DNA from 4 places in the Streptomyces sp. NPDC034103 genome. Region 3 is predicted to be linked to each of the others. Evidence: riboswitches for the same ligand, from Rfam matches in the RefSeq annotation. Region 3 holds a riboswitch; each other region holds the start of a gene.

Region 1 (4,211 bases), on a different contig from region 3:
CACCTTCAGATGCGCCTCGGTGCGCCGCTGGGCGGCCCGCGAGGCGCCGAGCGGCTCCAGGAGCATCCGCATCTCCAGCAGGTCGGCCGCCTCCTGCTCGGTCGGTTCGGCCACGCACGCGCCCGCGTGCCGCCGGGTCACCACGAACCCCTCGGCCTCCAGCGTGCGCAGGGCCTCCCGGACGGGGACGCGGGAGACGCCGTAGCGGCGCGCGAGGAGTTCCTCGGTGAGCCGGCTGCCGCGCTCGTAGACACCGGCGACGATGTCGTCCCTGATCGCGGTGCATACCGAGTGCGCCGGAATACGCATGACCGACCTCCGCTTTAATCCCCGTGAAACGTCGACGATTGACGTGTGTTCAGTGACTCTATTGCAAAGAGCGGGAATTTCCGATGGCGGGCCGGAATCCATGGATATTTTTTGGACAGCGGCGCGGCGGAAACGACGAAACCCCGGCCGGTGGGCCGGGGTTCCGAAGAGGTCTCGCGTCCGTCGTCAGACGTTCACACCGTGCGAACGGAGGTAGGCGACGGGGTCGATGTCCGAGCCGTACTCCGCCGTCATGCGGGCCTCGAAGTGCAGGTGCGGCCCCGTGACGTTGCCGGTCGCGCCGGACAGGCCTATCTGCTGGCCCGGGGTGACCGTCTGGCCCACCGAGACGCCGATGGACGACAGGTGGCCGTACTGGGTGTACGTGCCGTCGTGCATCTTGATCACGACGTTGTTGCCGTAGGACCCGCCCCAGCCGGCCTCGACGACCGTGCCGGAGCCGACCGCGACCACGGAGGTGCCGCTGGCGGCGTGGAAGTCCACGCCGGTGTGGCTGCCGGAGGACCACACCGCGCCGCCGGCCTTGTAGCCGGTGGAGATGTAGGAGCCGGCGATCGGGCTGACGAAGGTGTTCAGGCGCTTGCGTTCGGCGGCCGCGCGGGCGGCGCGCTCCTTGGCCTCGCGCTCCTTCTTGGCCTTGGCGGCGGCCTGCCGGCGTGCCTCCTCCTCGGCCTTCTGCTGGGCGGCCTCGACGGCTGCCTGCTCCTGGGCCTCGGCCTGGGCGTCGATCTGGGCGGCGACCGAGTCGCCGAGGGTGATGACCGGGGTGAGTCCGGTCTGCTCGGCCGCGGGCTCCGCGGCGAGGGCCGGGGCGGCGAGGGTGCCGATGACACCGGTCGTGGTGAGGGCCGCGATCCCCGCCGCGTGGGCGGTGGTGCGCTTCATCCTGCTGGGACGACGGTGCTTCCCGGTGGCGCGCGTGAACGCCATGTAGTGGCTGGTCCTTTCCTTCCCTCTCGCCTACCGGGTTAGCTGACGGGTTCGGAGCAGGAAGGTCTCCTACGGACCCCCTCGCGGCACGCGCGGGCGTCCGATTCACCCCAGGGACTACGGATGGGTCCCCGGCTCCCCTGGCTCGCGCCGTACGGGGACTCGGCGATGGCTGTCCGGTGCCGCGGGCGCGGCGCAGTGCCTGACGGACAGCCGGGAAGACGCTAAACGGGGCCACTTTCAATCCCCAAACGGATCACGGCTTTTGTAGCGCATCCCACAGGGCAAACAGGCGACTGACCTTCAATTCGGACATTAAGGAGCCCTGGTGACACTCAAGTCACCAGGGCTCCCACGCGCGCGTGCCCCTACTCGGCCGTGACGACGGTGACTTCACCGATGCCGAGGGCCTCCACGGGCTGCCTGATGGCGGACGCGTCGCCGACCAGGATCGTCACCAGACGGTCCACCGGGAAGGCGTTCACGGCGGCCGCGGTGGCCTCGACGGTGCCGGTGGCGGCGAGCTGCCGGTACAGGGTGGCCTGGTAGTCGTCGGGCAGGTGCTGCTCGACCTGGTCGGCCAGCGTGCTCGCGACGGCCGCCGCGGTCTCGTACTTCAGCGGGGCCACCCCGACGAGGTTCTGCACGGCGACGTCCCGCTCGGCGTCGGTGAGACCTTCCGCGGCGAGGGTGCGCAGCACCGTCCACAGGTCCTCCAGGGCGGGACCGGTGTTCGGGGTGTCGACGGAGCCGCTGATGGCGAGCATCGCGGCGCCCGTGCCGTCCGGGGCGGAGCGGAGGACCTGCCCGAAGGAGCGCACGCCGTAGGTGTAGCCCTTCTCCTCGCGCAGGACGCGGTCCAGGCGGGAGGTGAGGGTGCCGCCGAGGCAGTACGTGCCGAGCACCTGGGCGGGCCACACGCGGTCGTGCCGGTCGGCGCCGATCCGGCCGATCAGCAGCTGCGTCTGGACGGCGCCGGGGCGGTCCACGATGACGACCCGGCCGGTGTCGTCGGCGGTGATCGGCGGCACCGGCCGCGCCTCGGCCGAGGAGCCGGTCCAGGAACCGAGGGTGTCACCGAGCAGCGCGTCGAGGTCGATGCCGGTGAGGTCGCCGACGACCACGACGGTGCCGGTGGCGGGGCGGACGTGCTTCTCGTAGAAGGCGCGTACGGCCGCGGAGTCGATGGCGCGGACGGTGTCCTCGGTGCCCTGGCGCGGGCGCGACATGCGCAGGTCCGCCGGGAACAGGGTCCTGGACAGCTCCTTGGCGGCCCGCCGGGAGGGGTTGGCGAGCTCGTGCGGGATCTCGTCGAGCCGGTTGGTGACCAGCCGCTCGACCTCGCTGTCGGCGAACGCGGGCGCCCTGAGGGCGTCGGCCAGCAGACCGAGCCCCTTGGGCAGGCGGGACGCCGGGACCTCGAGGCTCAGGCGGACGCCGGGATGGTCGGCGTGCGCGTCCAGGGTGGCGCCGCAGCGCTCCAGCTCGGCGGCGAACTCCTCGGCGGTGTGCTTGTCGGTGCCCTCGGAGAAGGCCCGCGCCATGATCGTGGCCACACCGTCGAGACCGGCCGGCTCGGCGTCCAGCGGGGCGTCCAGGAGGACCTCGACGGCGACGACCTGCTGGCCGGGGCGGTGGCAGCGCAGGACCGTCAGGCCGTTGTCGAGGGTGCCGCGCTCGGGGGCCGGGAAGGCCCACGGCTTCGCCTCGCCGGCCTGCGGCTGGGGGTGGAACTCCATCGTGGCGAGCTCGGTCACTTGGCCGCCTCCTCGTTCTTGTCGCCGGCCTCGATGGTGGCCTCGGCCTCGGGGTCCTCGGGGAGCTCCGCGTCCTCGGCGGCCTCCGCGGAGAGGGGTTCGTAGACGAGCACCGCGCGGTTGTCGGGTCGCAGGCGCGCCTTGGCGACCTCCTGGACCTCCTCGGCGGTCACCTCCAGGACGCGGTCGACGGCGGTGAGGGCGAGCTGCGGGTCGCCGAACAGAACGGCGTAGCGGCACAGTTCGTCGGCGCGGCCCGCGACGGTGCCGAGCCGGTCCAGCCACTCGCGCTCCAACTGGGCCTGCGCGCGCTCCATTTCCTCGGCCGTCGGGCCCTCCGCGGCGAACCGGGCGAGCTCCTCGTCGATGGCGGCCTCGATCACCGGCACCTCGACGTCACCGGAGGTCTTCACGTCCAGCCAGCCCAGCGAGGGCGCCCCGGCGAGCCGCAGCAGACCGAAGCCGGCCGCGACGGCCGTACGGTCCCGGCGGACGAGCCGGTTGTAGAGGCGGGAGGACTCGCCGCCGCCGAGGACGGTGAGGGCCAGGTCGGCCGCGTCGCACGCGCGCGTGCCGTCGTGCGGCAGCCGGTACGCCGCCATCAACGCGCGCGCGGGCACCTCTTCCTCGACGACCTCGCGCAGCTGCTCGCCGATGATCTCGGGCAGCGAGCCGTCGCGCGGGGCGGGCTTGCCGTCGTGGGAGGCGATGGAACCGAAGTACTTCTCGACCCAGGCGAGCGTCTGCTCGGGGTCGATGTCACCGACCACGGACAGCACCGCGTTGCCCGGTGCGTAGTACGTCCGGAAGAACGCGCGCGCGTCCTCCAGGGTCGCCGCGTCCAGGTCGGCCATCGAGCCGATCGGCGTGTGGTGGTAGGGGTGGCCCTCCGGGTAGGCGAGGGCGGTCAGCTTCTCGAACGCCGTGCCGTAAGGGACGTTGTCGTAGCGCTGGCGGCGCTCGTTCTTGACGACGTCCCGCTGGTTCTCCATCGACTCGTCGTCGAGGGCGGCCAGCAGCGAGCCCATGCGATCGGCCTCCAGCCAGAGGGCGAGCTCCAGCTGGTGGGCGGGCATGGTCTCGAAGTAGTTGGTGCGCTCGAAGCTCGTGGTGCCGTTGAGCGAGCCGCCCGCGCCCTGGACGAGCTCGAAGTGGCCGTTGCCCTTGACCTGCCCCGAGCCCTGGAACATCAGG
Region 2 (4,211 bases), on a different contig from region 3:
CTGACCGGCGAGGTGCACGGCGTCTACGCCGAGCCGCAGCCCGGCGAGGGGCCCTGTGTCGAGAACCGGGGAGGTCACTGACGCCAGGGCCGCGCCGCGCGTCAGGCCGGCCGCACCACGCTTGTGGATCGCCGGCCGTGCCGCGCGTCAGGCCGGCCGCACCACGCTGTGGATCGCCGACTCACCGTCGTAGAAGAGGGACTCCTCGCGTACGTACGCCCCCGGCTTCGGCGCGTGGATCATCTTGCCGTTGCCGATGTAGATGCCGACGTGGGTGACATCGTCGTAGAAGAAGACGAGGTCGCCGGGCCGGGCGTTGGAGAGGGAGACCGTGGTGCCGGCGTTCACCTGGTCGTAGGTGGTGCGCGGCAGGGAGATGCCGGCGGCGTTCCAGGCGGCCTGGGTGAGGCCGGAGCAGTCGTAGGAGTCGGGGCCGGTGGCGCCCCAGACGTACGGCTTGCCGATCTGTGAGCGGGCGTAGGCGAGCGCCTTCTCGGCCTTGGTGGCGTACGAGGAGTCTGTGGTCTGCGAGGGGTCCGTGGTCTGCGAGGGGGAGGAGGACGACGAGCCGCTCGCCACCCCCTGGGCCGCGGCCTCCTCCTTCGCCGCCTTCTGCTCCGCCGCCTGCTGCTTCGCCAGCTCCGCGGCCTTGCGGGCGGCCTCCTCCCGCTTCTCCTTCTCGATCGCCGCGAGCCGCGCCTTCTCCTCGGCGGTCAGCCGCGACAGCAGCTCGCGCGCGTCGGAGAGCTTCTTCTGGACGGTCGCCTTGGCGGTCTTGAGGTCGCTCTGTGTGTCGGTGAGCGTCTCGAGGCTCTGGGTGGCCTCCTGACGCTTCTTCATCGTCGCGGCCTGCTCGGTGACGTAGTCGTCGACCGCGCCCTTCTGGCGGGACGTCATACGGCCCATCAGCTGCGTCTGGTCGAAGTAGTCCTGCGGGGAGTCCGCGAGCAGGAAGGTCGCCGTGTCGGGCGCGGAGGCGCCGGTGCGGTACTGGGCCGCGGCGAAGGTGCCGAGTTCCTCGCGGGCCTCGTTGAGCTTCTGGGTGCGCTTGGCGACGTCGTCGAGGAGGGTGTCGACCTCCTTGCGCTGCTTGGCGGTCTTCTCCTTGGTCGCGTTGTACTTCTCGGTCGCCGACTCCGCCTGGCGGTAGAGGTCGTCGACCTTCTTCTCGACCTCCTCGATGCTCGGCTTGTCGTCGGTCGAGGGGGCGGCGGTGGCCGTCTGGGAGAGCAGTGCCACGGAGGTGAGGGCGGCCGTGGCGAGAGCGGGGGTGCGTATGCCTCCCGCGGCGGACGACTTGCGGTGCGACGCCAAGGTCGGCGACTCCTTCCATGCTCCGCCTACCGAGTTAGCTGTCGGGTTCGGGCGGGTGCTTCGGAAGGTGTGCCCTACGGCCGTCCCCGGAGGGGAGTGGGGCCGATTCACCCCGGATCGGTGTGGGTCCCCGGCTCCGGCTGCCTGGAGAGGCGTACCGGACTCGGCGGAGGCCGCGCGGCCCGGCGACGTTCGCCGGTGGGGGTCGTACGGCCTGCCCGGCACGGTAGCCAACTCGCGTGGCCCCTGTGAAGGTTGATGGTCGATATGCCCGATACATTTTCGTGACCTTGGGGCGGGGCGCGGCAGGGCGCGGGCAATGCGGGCCGATCTGGCGGGGCTTGTTCGCATTTCTGGCGGAGTGGCCGTGCCCGGCCGCCGGCTTCCCGCCGCGCCGCGGTCGCCCGGGCGGCGTGACCGGCGCCTGTGCCCGCTCACGGCGAGCTGTGGGGCGTGCGCCGCCCCTGTCTTCCCCTGTCTTCGGGTCTTCCCCTGCCTTCGGGTCCGACGGCAAGATCTGCTGTCTTCGGGTCCGACGGCAAGATCTGCTGTCTTCGGGTCCGACGGCAAGATCTGCGCCTCGGCCTGCCTGGTCGCGAGCCGTGGCCGGACGGTCACGGAGGGCGAGGGGGCCTCGGGGCGGTCAGGTCCTGTGCGCGGGCCCGCGGGCTGTCTTTCCCGCGACTTCTCGGGGTGGCGGCGGGGTGTCAGTGGGGAGCCCTAGACTCGGAGAGCGATGAGCAGCCTCTTTGATGACAGCTTCCTGGCGGACCTCCAGGCCCCTAAGGGCCGCGAGGAGGAGCACCCGCCGCCGCCCGAGGACGAGCACGGACCGGAACCCGTTCCGGACGATCTGTTCGGCGGGAAGTTCGACGTGCCACCGGACCGGGACGGCTACTACCGCGACGGCGCCGCCCGCCCGGTCCTGGACGCGGCAGCCCTCGTCGAGGGGCTCAACGAGAACCAGCGCGCCGCCGTCGAGCACTCCGGCACCCCGCTGCTCATCGTGGCCGGCGCCGGCTCCGGCAAGACCCGTGTGCTCACGCACCGCATCGCGTATCTGCTGGCCGAGCGGGACGTCCACCCGGGCCAGATCCTCGCGATCACCTTCACCAACAAGGCCGCGGGCGAGATGAAGGAGCGGGTGGAGCAGCTCGTCGGCCCGCGCGCGAACGCGATGTGGGTGATGACCTTCCACAGCGCGTGCGTGCGCATCCTGCGGCGGGAGAGCAAGAAGCTCGGCTTCACGTCGTCGTTCTCGATCTACGACGCCGCCGACAGCAAGCGGCTGATGGCCCTGGTCTGCCGCGACCTGGACCTCGACCCCAAGCGGTTCCCGCCCAAGTCCTTCAGCGCCAAGATCAGCAACCTCAAGAACGAGCTGATCGACGAGGAGGACTTCGCCGCCCAGGCCACCGACGGCTTCGAGAAGACCCTCGCCCAGGCCTACGCCCTGTACCAGTCGCGGCTGCGCGAGGCCAACGCCCTCGACTTCGACGACCTGATCATGACGACGGTCAACCTGCTGCGCGCCTTCCCGGACGTCGCCGAGCACTACCGCCGCCGCTTCCGGCACGTCCTGGTCGACGAGTACCAGGACACCAACCACGCTCAGTACGCGCTGGTCAGGGAACTGGTCGGCACCTCCGAGCACCCCGTCGACGTACCGCCCGCCGAGTTCGACCTGCCGCCCGCCGAGCTGTGTGTCGTCGGTGACGCCGACCAGTCGATCTACGCCTTCCGCGGCGCGACGATCCGCAACATCCTCCAGTTCGAGGAGGACTACCCGCAGGCGACCACGATCCTGCTGGAGCAGAACTACCGCTCCACCCAGACGATCCTGTCCGCCGCCAACGCGGTCATCGAGCGCAACGAGTCCCGCCGCCCCAAGAACCTGTGGACCAACGCGGGCTCGGGCGCCCGCATCACCGGCTATGTCGCCGACACCGAGCATGACGAGGCGCAGTTCGTCGCCGACGAGATAGACCGACTGACGGACGCGGGCGAAGCGAAGGCCGGCGACGTCGCCGTCTTCTACCGGACCAACGCCCAGTCCCGGGTCTTCGAAGAGATCTTCATCCGCGTCGGCCTGCCCTACAAGGTCGTCGGCGGCGTCCGCTTCTACGAGCGCAAGGAGGTCCGGGACGTCCTGGCCTACCTGCGTGTGCTGGCCAACCCCGAGGACTCGGTGCCGCTGCGCCGGATCCTCAACGTCCCCAAGCGCGGCATCGGCGAGCGCGCCGAGGCGATGATCGACGCCCTGTCCCAGCGCGAGAAGATCAGCTTCCCGCAGGCGCTGAAGCGGGTCGACGAGGCGTACGGCATGGCCGCGCGGTCGACGAACGCCGTGAAGCGGTTCAACGTGCTGATGGAGGAGCTCCGTACCATCGTCGAGTCCGGCGCGGGCCCCGCGACCGTCCTGGAGGCGGTGCTCGAACGCACCGGCTACCTCGCCGAGTTGCAGGCCTCCACCGACCCGCAGGACGAGACCCGGATCGAGAACCTCCAGGAACTCGCCGCCGTGGCCCTGGAGTTCGAGCAGGAGACGGGCGAGGGCGAGGAGTCCGCCTCGCTCTCCGAGTTCCTGGAGCGGGTCGCACTCGTCGCCGACTCCGACCAGATCCCCGACGAGGACGAGGACGGCTCCGGCGTCATCACCCTCATGACCCTGCACACCGCCAAGGGTCTGGAGTTCCCGGTCGTCTTCCTGACCGGCATGGAGGACGGCGTCTTCCCGCACATGCGCTCCCTCGGCCAGACCAAGGAGCTGGAGGAGGAGCGGCGGCTGGCGTACGTCGGCATCACGCGCGCGCGGGAGCGGCTGTACCTGACGCGCTCCTCGCTGCGCAGTGCGTGGGGGCAGCCGTCGTACAACCCGCCCTCGCGCTTCCTGTCGG
Region 3 (4,211 bases):
CGCATATTCACTCATCGCCACTGACCTGGACGGGACCCTGCTCCGGGGCGACGACACGCTCTCCGACCGGTCGCTCGCCGCGCTCGCCCGGGTGGCGGAGGCCGGGGCCCGGCATCTGGTGGTGACCGGCCGTCCGGCCCCGAGGGTGCGGCCGCTCCTCGACGACCTGGGCAGCACGGGGCTCGCGGTGTGCGGGCAGGGCGCGCAGGTCTACGACGCCGGCGCGGACCGTCTGCTCTGGTCGGTCACCCTGGACCGGGAGTTGGCCGAGACCGCGCTCGGCAAGATCGAGGCCGAGGTCGGGCAGGTGTACGCCGCCGTCGACCAGGACGGGGTGCACGGGCTCACCCTCATCGAGCCCGGCTATCTGATGCCGCACCCGACCCTGCCCGCCGTGCGGGTGGCGCGCCGCGACGACCTGTGGTGCGAGCCGATCAGCAAGGTGCTGCTGCGCCATCCGTCGCTGTCCGACGACGAGTTGGCGGCGACTGCGCGCACCGTCGTCGGTTCCCTCGCGACCGTGACGATGTCGGGCCCCGGCACCGTCGAACTCCAGCCATGCGGCGTCACCAAGGCGACGGGCCTGGCGATGGCCGCCGGACACCTCGGCCTCGGTCCCGAACAGACCGTCGCCTTCGGGGACATGCCCAACGACATCCCCATGTTCGACTGGGCGGCCCACGGGGTCGCGATGGCCAACGCCCACCCCGAACTCAAGGCCGTGGCCGACGAGGTGACCTTGTCGAACGAGGACGACGGCATCGCCGTCGTCCTCGAAAGACTCTTCCCCGCCGCGTTCTAGTAAGCGCCCCACACGTTGTCGATCGACCCGTACCGCTGCGCCGCGTAGTTGCAGGCGGCGGTGATGTTGGCGACCGGGTCGTAGGGGTCCCACGAGGTGTTCGCGACGTGGTACGCCTGGAACGTCGGGTCGATGACCTGGAGCAGGCCCTTGGACGGGGTGCCCGCGGCGGCGTTGGAGTCCCAGTTGTTGATGGCGTACGGGTTGCCCGAGGACTCGCGGATGATGTTGCGGTAGATGCCGTTGTAGCTGCCGGGGATGCCGTTCTGGGCCATGACCTGCAGCGAGGCGCGGATCCAGCCGTCGAGGGTGTTGGAGTAGCCGAGCGAGGTCGCGGTGGACACCGTCGGGGTGGCCGCGGAGGCGCTGGTGGCGCCGACGAGCGGAAGGGCGAGCAGGGCTATGCCGGTACCGGCGATGGCGAGCTTGCGGGGCAGACGCATGACGAAGTTCCTCTCCGGCGCCTACGAGGTGAGCTGTCGGGTTCGGGCGGGAGCTGCCCGGTCATGCCGGAGAAGGCACGACTACACCCCGAGCCGTACCGGATCGCCCTGAGACGTCCGGATTCGGCGACTTACCTGGGTCCCCCGCTCCTGCCGTACGTGTTTCGTTGAGTGAGCGGAATCGGGCGGCGGCAGGATTAGGCGTCCGCCCGGGCCCGGAACGTATGCGAGAGCACATGTCCGGAACAAGTACCGAATTCACAGATCACACTTGTTGACCTTGGTGTGCGGTTTGTCGCCCGCGGAATTCCAAGGGAGTCGGGTGTGCGGACGTGAGTCAACTCACTGGCGAGCGCAAGCACGGCATATCGGGCAATGATGCCCAACTGGCAGTTATCCGGCGGCCCGTGGGGTTCGCTTCTGCCACGCCCGACGGAGGACCACCTCGCCGCCCTCCGCGCAGATCACCTCGTCCGACGTCAGGGAGCGCGTCCCGTCGCAGGTGATCTCCGAGCGGGTTCGGACGGCGGCGGTGTCCCACGCGTGAGGCGTCCTCAGGCGTTGCCTTCGACGAGCCCGAGCGGTCTCGGCCGCTGGGCGTGGATGTCCCCGCCGTGCTGGACGAACCCCGCCCCGAGCCGCCCACCGTCAGGACCCGCCGCGTCGATCGCGCCGTAGTCCGCACGGACACGGTCGTGCCGCCAGTGATCGTCCCGGGTCCGGCGGGCCAGCCAGGGGTGGACCGATGGCTCGTACCGCTCGTACCGCTCCAGCCGCTCCAGCCGGTCGAGCCACAGGCCCCGTCAGGCCGGGCTCGGGTGCCGGGGGTCCGGCGGGTGGGCGGCGTACGGATGCGCGGGCTCATCGGGATGCGCGGGCTCATCGGGGTGACCTCGGTGGACGGGGTGCGTAGTGCGGCGCAGCCACGGGGCGCCGCCCTCGCGGCCGGGCCCGCAGCCACCGTGATCGCGCCGTTGACGCCGAAGCGGGCATGCGTTCGGTGACCGGCACGAGGTGGACCAGGGGGGCCGTACGCGGCGGAGACGGACGCGGCCGGCCCTGCACGTCGCCGACCCCGTGGCTCACAGCAGCATGCGCATGTCACCCAGGCGGGGGCGGCCCGCATGTCCAGGAACGAGAACCGTTCCCCGTACCTCCAGGTCGGAGGGGGTGGGCAGAGCCTCGGGGCCGGCCGAAGCGGCCCGCCGGCGGGCTCCACATCGACGGCCGTGCGCGACGGGCTCTGCCGCTTTCGTCCAAGTGTGCAGATAACCGGTCTTTTCAGGTGATCAGAAACATACCGGTCGTGGTCCCATACCGCCCGTGCTGCTCGGGTGGGTGGCATCGGTGATCGAAAGGTGACCGGATACGCTGACTTGAGTGATGGCAGCGACCTATCGACAAACCGCGTAATCGCCAGTAGACACCAGCAGACAGGAGACCCCTCGTGACCGTCGTCGGGCCGTTCGGGCTGAGCGTGCGGGACCAGGCTCTGGAAGCCGATGTCCAGGCCGGGTTGGCGGCCGTCGAGGAGGGTTTGCTCGAAGCCACCAAGAGCGAGGTCCCCTTCATCACGGAGGCCGCGCAGCATCTCGTCCGGGCGGGCGGAAAGCGCTTCCGCCCGTTGCTGGTGATGCTCGCCGCCCAGTTCGGCGACCGCTACGCCCCCGGAATCGTGCCGTCGGCCGTGGTGGTGGAGCTGACCCACCTGGCGACGCTGTACCACGACGACGTGATGGACGAGGCGGCCGTACGGCGCGGGGTCGACAGCGCGAACACCCGCTGGGGCAACTCGGTCGCCGTCCTCACCGGCGACTTCCTGTTCGCCCGCGCCTCCCACATCCTGGCCGACCTCGGTCCGGAGGCCGTCCGGGTCCAGGCCGAGGCGTTCGAGCGGCTGGTCACCGGGCAGATCCTGGAGACCGCCGGACCGGTGGACGGCCGGGACCCGGTCGAGCACTACCTGGACGTGCTCGGCGGCAAGACCGGCTCGCTGGTCGCGGTCTCCTGCCGCTTCGGCGCGATGATGTCGGGCGCCGACGAGACGGTGGTCGACGTCCTCACGCAGTACGGCGAGCGCCTCGGCGTCGCCTTCCAGCTCGCCGACGACGTGCTCGACATCGCCTCCGACTCCCACGAGTCCGGCAAGACCCCGGGGACGGACCTGCGCGAGGGCATCCCGACCATGCCGGTGCTGCGGCTGCGCGAGCGGGCGGCCCGGCTGGGGCTGGCGGAGGACATCGCGCTCTGCGAGCTGCTGGACTCCGACCTGACCGACGACGCGCGGCACGCGCAGGCGCTGGCCGCGCTGCGGGCGCATCCCGCGCTGGAGCAGGCGCGGCGGGACACCGTGCGGTTCGCGGAGGAGGCGCGCGGGGCGCTGGCCCCGCTGCGGGAGTGCGACGCGAAGGCCGCGCTGATGGAGATGTGCGACGCGGTGGTGCATCGGGCGGGGTAGTTCCTGCCGGATCGCCGTTGGTTGCCGCCTGCCGCCTGCCGCCTGCCGCCTGCCGCCTGCCGCCTGGCGCTTGTTGCCGGGCTGGCGGCGGGCGTAGTCGCCTTCCGCGCCCGCGCGGTGGAGCCGCCCAGTGGCACAGTCTCCCGTGTCCGACCCCTACGGGTCGGGGCAGGCGACGCCTTGCCGTGTCATACCGCAGGTGTACGTGGAGTTGAGCCCGCGGGCTGACGTCTTTCCCTGGCCGATTTGGTCAGATGGACATCACGGAAAACACCACTCCTCACCGATTCGGGTGAGAATGGCGGCTACGGGGTGGCCGTGAGGCCATCCCCCTCGGGGGAGCCAGTAGTTGGAAGCCGCCGCCCAACACGGAGGTAGGGCACACATGGCACCGTACGGATCCGACGACAGCACGACGGCGGACGAGGCTGACGACCTGCGCGCCGGCCGGCGCAAGGCCGCGCGGTACGTCGTCCCGGTCGCGGTCGTGGGGGTGGCCGCGGCGACC
Region 4 (4,211 bases), on a different contig from region 3:
CGCCCATTGCACGTTGTCGCGCCGGACGTCGAGGGTGCCGCGCGGCGGCAGCGGGGGCCACGCCTGGTCAGGGTCGGCGGGAACCTCCAGACCGAGCACCTGGCCCGCCCGGAGCGCCACGCGCGTGTGCCCGTCCGCCGACAGGTGGAGCCGGTCTCCGTCCCAGGCCCTGCGGTCCTGAATCGTCTTCAGGGACCACAGGTCGAGCACGGGACAGCCGTAGCGGTCGGCGACCGCGCGCACATGTCCGTTGTACGTGGCGATCTTGCCGCGCAGGTGCTTGAGCACGGGCACGCCACGGGTGTCGAAGCCGGTGGTCACCATCACGGTGCCGCACGCCTCGGTGAGCCGGGCGATCGCCCGCTCGAAGCGCTCGGCGACCTCGTCGGGGTCACTGCCGGGCCGGAGGATGTCGTTGCCGCCCGCGCAGAAGGAGACCAGGTCCGGCGCGAGGGCCACGGCCTTGGGCAGCTGGTCCTCGACGATCTGGTCGAGGAGCTTCCCGCGTACCGCGAGGTTGGCGTACGTGAACGCGCCCTCGGGCCGCCGGTCCGCCAGGAGCACCGCGAAGCGGTCCGCCCAGCCGACGAACGCCCCGTCGGGGCCGGGGTCGCCGACGCCCTCGGTGAAGCTGTCCCCCACCGCAACGTACGACCCGATCACTGCTCTGCTGTCACTCTTCGAATCGTCTGCCACGTCGGCCCATGATTCCCCTTCGAATGTGACCTACGCGACCGTAAGGCGGGATTGACGGGCGGTGAGATAAGCCACTCCTAAAGTGTTCCCCAAGCCTGGAATAGGCCTCCGATCACTGGCGTTGAGGGCTCAGCCGCCATACCCGGAAGTCGTGCAGGCGGAAGTGGCTCCACGTCGTCCGGAAGGCGAAGTGCCCGCTCGTGTACGGCTCCGGGTCGGTGTGGTCGAAGACGAGGCGCCCGTTGTTCCACCACCGCTGGGTGGAGCCGTCGGAGACGATCCGGACCCGGTGGGGCTCGTTCGGCACGAGCAGCGGCTCCGTGTAGTCGTAGATCAGCGGACGGACGCCGGCCTCACCGACGTAGCGCCGCAGCCGGGTCGTGGTGTTGGTGTTGGCGCCGTAGCCGACGTAGTACGTCCGGAGGTGGTCGTACTCGGCCAGCGCCCCGCCTCGCTGAGTGGCGAAGAGGTCCGCGGGGGAACGGACGTCGACCGCGTTCCAGAAGTTGTTGAGGTCGGAGACCCGGTCGTTGACGCCGCCCTCGGACACGGGCGTGGCCGTGTACTCGATGACGTAGGGCCCTTCGAGCCGCTTCCTGAACCAGATCGTCGCGCCGGCCGGTACCTCGACCTCCAGGGCGCCGCGGGAGGCGGTGACGGTGCCGCCCTTCTCCAGCTCCACGGCCCACTGGCGAAGGCCGTGACGGAAGTCGTCGTGGGCGATCAGGCGACGGTGGCGGGGCCCGGCGGCGGCGTTCCCGGCGGGGCCGAGGGCGGCGAGCGCGGCACCGGCGGCGAGCGCGCCGAAGGCTCTACGGGTGGTCGTCATACTGCTCCTCTGTGAAAGGGCCGGTCGGCCACCTTGCGGCGCCCCTGGACGCTCGGGGGAAGCGGTGCCCCCGAGATGCGCGTATCGGCGAGCGAGGATAGAAAGCGCTTGCTCGGCGGCGAGGATCACCCTGCCCTCACCCACCCCTTCCTGTCGATGCCCCGGGCACCCGCGCCACAGGAACGCAACGCCGCGGTCACGAACGCACCCACGGCAACACCGAAGGCCGGACCCGGGGATCGGGGTCCGGCCTTCGGTGGCACGTGGAGTGGGGGTCAGCCGACGGAGACGCCCTTCGCGCGGAGGTAGGCGACCGGGTCCACGTCCGAGCCGTAGTCCGGGGTGGTGCGGATCTCGAAGTGCAGGTGCGGACCGGTGACGTTGCCGGTCGCGCCGGAGAGTCCGACCTGCTGGCCCGCGGAGACGGTCTGGCCGGACGAGACCGAGAGCGAGGACAGGTGGGCGTACTGGGCGTAGTAGCCGTCGGCGAGCTTGATGACGACCTGGTTGCCGTACGCGCCGCCCCAGCCGGCGGAGACGACCGTGCCGGCGCCGACGGCCTTGAGCGAGGTACCGGTCGGGACGACGAAGTCGACGCCGGTGTGGTACCCGCTGGACCACATGCTGCCGGCCATGCGGTACGGCGTGCCGACGGTGGCACCGGCGACCGGGAGCGTGAAGCCGCCGGCGCTGCTGCTCGCGCCGGTCGACTCGCTGCTCTGGGTGGCGGCCGTCGTGCTCGACTTCGAGGAGGCCTTCGAGGACGAACCGGACGCGGAGGACGAGGACTTCCGGGTGCTCGTGGACGTGTCCGCCGACTTCTCCGTGCTCGCCGCGGCCTTCTTGCCGAGGGTCAGCTTCAGACCGGGGTGGATCAGCGACGGGTCGGAGCCGACGATTTCGCGGTTGTCGGAGTAGAGCTTCTGCCAGCCGCCGCTGACGTTCTGCTCGTCGGCGATCTTCGAAAGATAGTCACCGGCCCGCACCGAATAGGTGCGCACGGTCGCGGTGTTCGCGGCGCTCTTCTTCTCCGCCACCTTGTCGACAGCCGTCTTCTCGGCGGCCGGAAGGGACTGGACGGCCTTTTGCGCAGCGGACTGTGAGGGGGCCGCGTGGGCACCCGCGGCACCCATCAGCGGGAGGGCGAGTGCCGCTCCGCCGGTACCGGCGACGGCGATCGAGCGGGTCAGGCGCTGGGCCTTCGGACGGCGGTGCTTACCCTTCGCGGGCATGGCGAATTCCTCTCCGGCGCCTACGAGGTGAGCTGTCGGGTGCGAGCTGGAGATGCCCGGCCGCACCGAGGTGCGGCTTAACCCCTAGCCGTTCCGGAGACCGGAACAGGCAGTTGTACCTGTGGGTCCCCCGCTCCTGCCGTTCACGGGTGAGTAGTGGGGACTCCGGGCGGCGGCAGGATTGGGCGTCCGTCCGGATGGATGGCGAACGTAAGCGAGCAGGACGCAAAGGGACAAGTAAGAGGTTCCAGGTGAATGCGTTCCTCGTGATCCCCTGTGGGAATTACCGGTCACCGTGCGTGAATTACGTCCGCCTCCACCCCTCCAAACCCCAGGAAAAACATGGAGATTACGTGAACATGACGGGCGACGCACCGTCACGGGTATGACGCTCCTCACGTGCCCGATTCACAGGTCCCGCTATTCCAGAGCGAGTTGGAATGAACGCATCGCAACACGAATGAAGGCGCCAATTCGGACAGAAGGCTCAGATGCGGCGCAACCGAAGAACTGTCGCATCCAAATCGCCCCGCAAGCCGACGCGAAGTCCGTGATGCAGCAATACAGCCCCTCTGTGGATTTCGCCCGTTTCAAGGCATTCGTACGACGCCGCCGGATCGAGCCCCCGCAGCCGCAGCGCCGGCACCGGCTCGCCGTAGCTCTGCGCCTGGAGCGAGGCGAGGACCACGGTCTCGTCCCCGAGGACGTACTGCACGGCGCTCAGCCCGCCCCGCGGCGGCCGCAGCCGGTACTGGTCGCCGCGCTGCACCAGGGGCCGGATCTCCTTGTAGAGCTCCACCCACTCACGGGCCTCGGCGAGCTCCTCCTCGGTCCACCGGGTGAGGTCGCCGCCCACGCCGAGCACCCCGGCCATGGCACTGACGAACCGGAACCGCAGCGAGCTGACCCGGCCGTTGAGCATGGCGTTCGGGCTGTCGGTCACCCAGGCGGCCATCACGCGCGCGGGGTGGATCTGGCTGAAGCCGTGCTGGATGGCGAGCCGGTCCAGCGGATCGGTGTTGTCGGAGGTCCACACCTGGTCGGTCCGGCTCAGCACACCGAGGTCGATCCGGCCGCCGCCGCCCGAGCAGGACTCGAAGGCGACGTCCGGGTGGGCCGCCCTGAGCCGGTCCAGCAGGGCGTAGAAGGCGTGCACGTGGTCGACCCAGAGCCGCTGCGGATACGGCTCGCCGGGCCAGCCGGCGTCGGTGAAGCTGCGGTTGAAGTCCCACTTCACGTAGTCGATCGGGGCGCCGGCCAGGAGGGCGTCGAGCCGGCCGAACAGGTACTCCTGGACGTCCTCGCGCGCCAGGTTCAGTACGAGCTGATTGCGGAATTCCGTCCGCTTTCGTCCCGGCTGGTACTGGACCCAGTCCGGGTGCGCCCGGTACAGATCGCTGTCCGCGTTGACCATCTCCGGCTCGACCCAGATCCCGAACTGCATGCCGAGCGCG

What was found. A riboswitch is a leader RNA that binds a small molecule or an ion and turns the genes downstream of it on or off. The one in region 3 is predicted to bind cyclic di-AMP.
Region 1: it holds a riboswitch for cyclic di-AMP, as region 3 does, so the genes downstream of both, ACZ56U_RS02685 (M23 family metallopeptidase) here and ACZ56U_RS33370 (transglycosylase SLT domain-containing protein) in region 3, are expected to answer to the same signal.
Region 2: it holds a riboswitch for cyclic di-AMP, as region 3 does, so the genes downstream of both, ACZ56U_RS25570 (C40 family peptidase) here and ACZ56U_RS33370 (transglycosylase SLT domain-containing protein) in region 3, are expected to answer to the same signal.
Region 4: it holds a riboswitch for cyclic di-AMP, as region 3 does, so the genes downstream of both, ACZ56U_RS19555 (M23 family metallopeptidase) here and ACZ56U_RS33370 (transglycosylase SLT domain-containing protein) in region 3, are expected to answer to the same signal.

Annotation. Positions count from the first base shown of each region.
Region 1 is NZ_JBVISS010000001.1:611,463-615,673, forward strand. Features, by position in the region: gene ACZ56U_RS02680 (GntR family transcriptional regulator) at 1-309, opposite strand, end outside; gene ACZ56U_RS02685 (M23 family metallopeptidase) at 496-1,260, opposite strand; cyclic di-AMP (ydaO/yuaA leader) riboswitch at 1,273-1,438, opposite strand; gene ACZ56U_RS02690 (M16 family metallopeptidase) at 1,629-3,017, opposite strand; gene ACZ56U_RS02695 (M16 family metallopeptidase) at 3,014-4,211, opposite strand, start outside.
Region 2 is NZ_JBVISS010000011.1:234,709-238,919, reverse strand. Features, by position in the region: gene ACZ56U_RS25575 (hypothetical protein) at 1-81, shown strand, start outside; gene ACZ56U_RS25570 (C40 family peptidase) at 148-1,314, opposite strand; cyclic di-AMP (ydaO/yuaA leader) riboswitch at 1,323-1,479, opposite strand; gene pcrA (DNA helicase PcrA) at 2,051-4,211, shown strand, end outside.
Region 3 is NZ_JBVISS010000017.1:148,313-152,523, forward strand. Features, by position in the region: gene ACZ56U_RS33365 (HAD family hydrolase) at 1-802, shown strand, start outside; gene ACZ56U_RS33370 (transglycosylase SLT domain-containing protein) at 799-1,245, opposite strand; cyclic di-AMP (ydaO/yuaA leader) riboswitch at 1,249-1,433, opposite strand; gene ACZ56U_RS33375 (polyprenyl synthetase family protein) at 2,693-3,703, shown strand; gene ACZ56U_RS33380 (LolA family protein) at 4,089-4,211, shown strand, end outside.
Region 4 is NZ_JBVISS010000008.1:228,526-232,736, forward strand. Features, by position in the region: gene ACZ56U_RS19545 (SGNH/GDSL hydrolase family protein) at 1-663, opposite strand, end outside; gene ACZ56U_RS19550 (DUF6250 domain-containing protein) at 809-1,525, opposite strand; gene ACZ56U_RS19555 (M23 family metallopeptidase) at 1,801-2,757, opposite strand; cyclic di-AMP (ydaO/yuaA leader) riboswitch at 2,760-2,919, opposite strand; gene ACZ56U_RS19560 (alpha-galactosidase) at 3,245-4,211, opposite strand, start outside.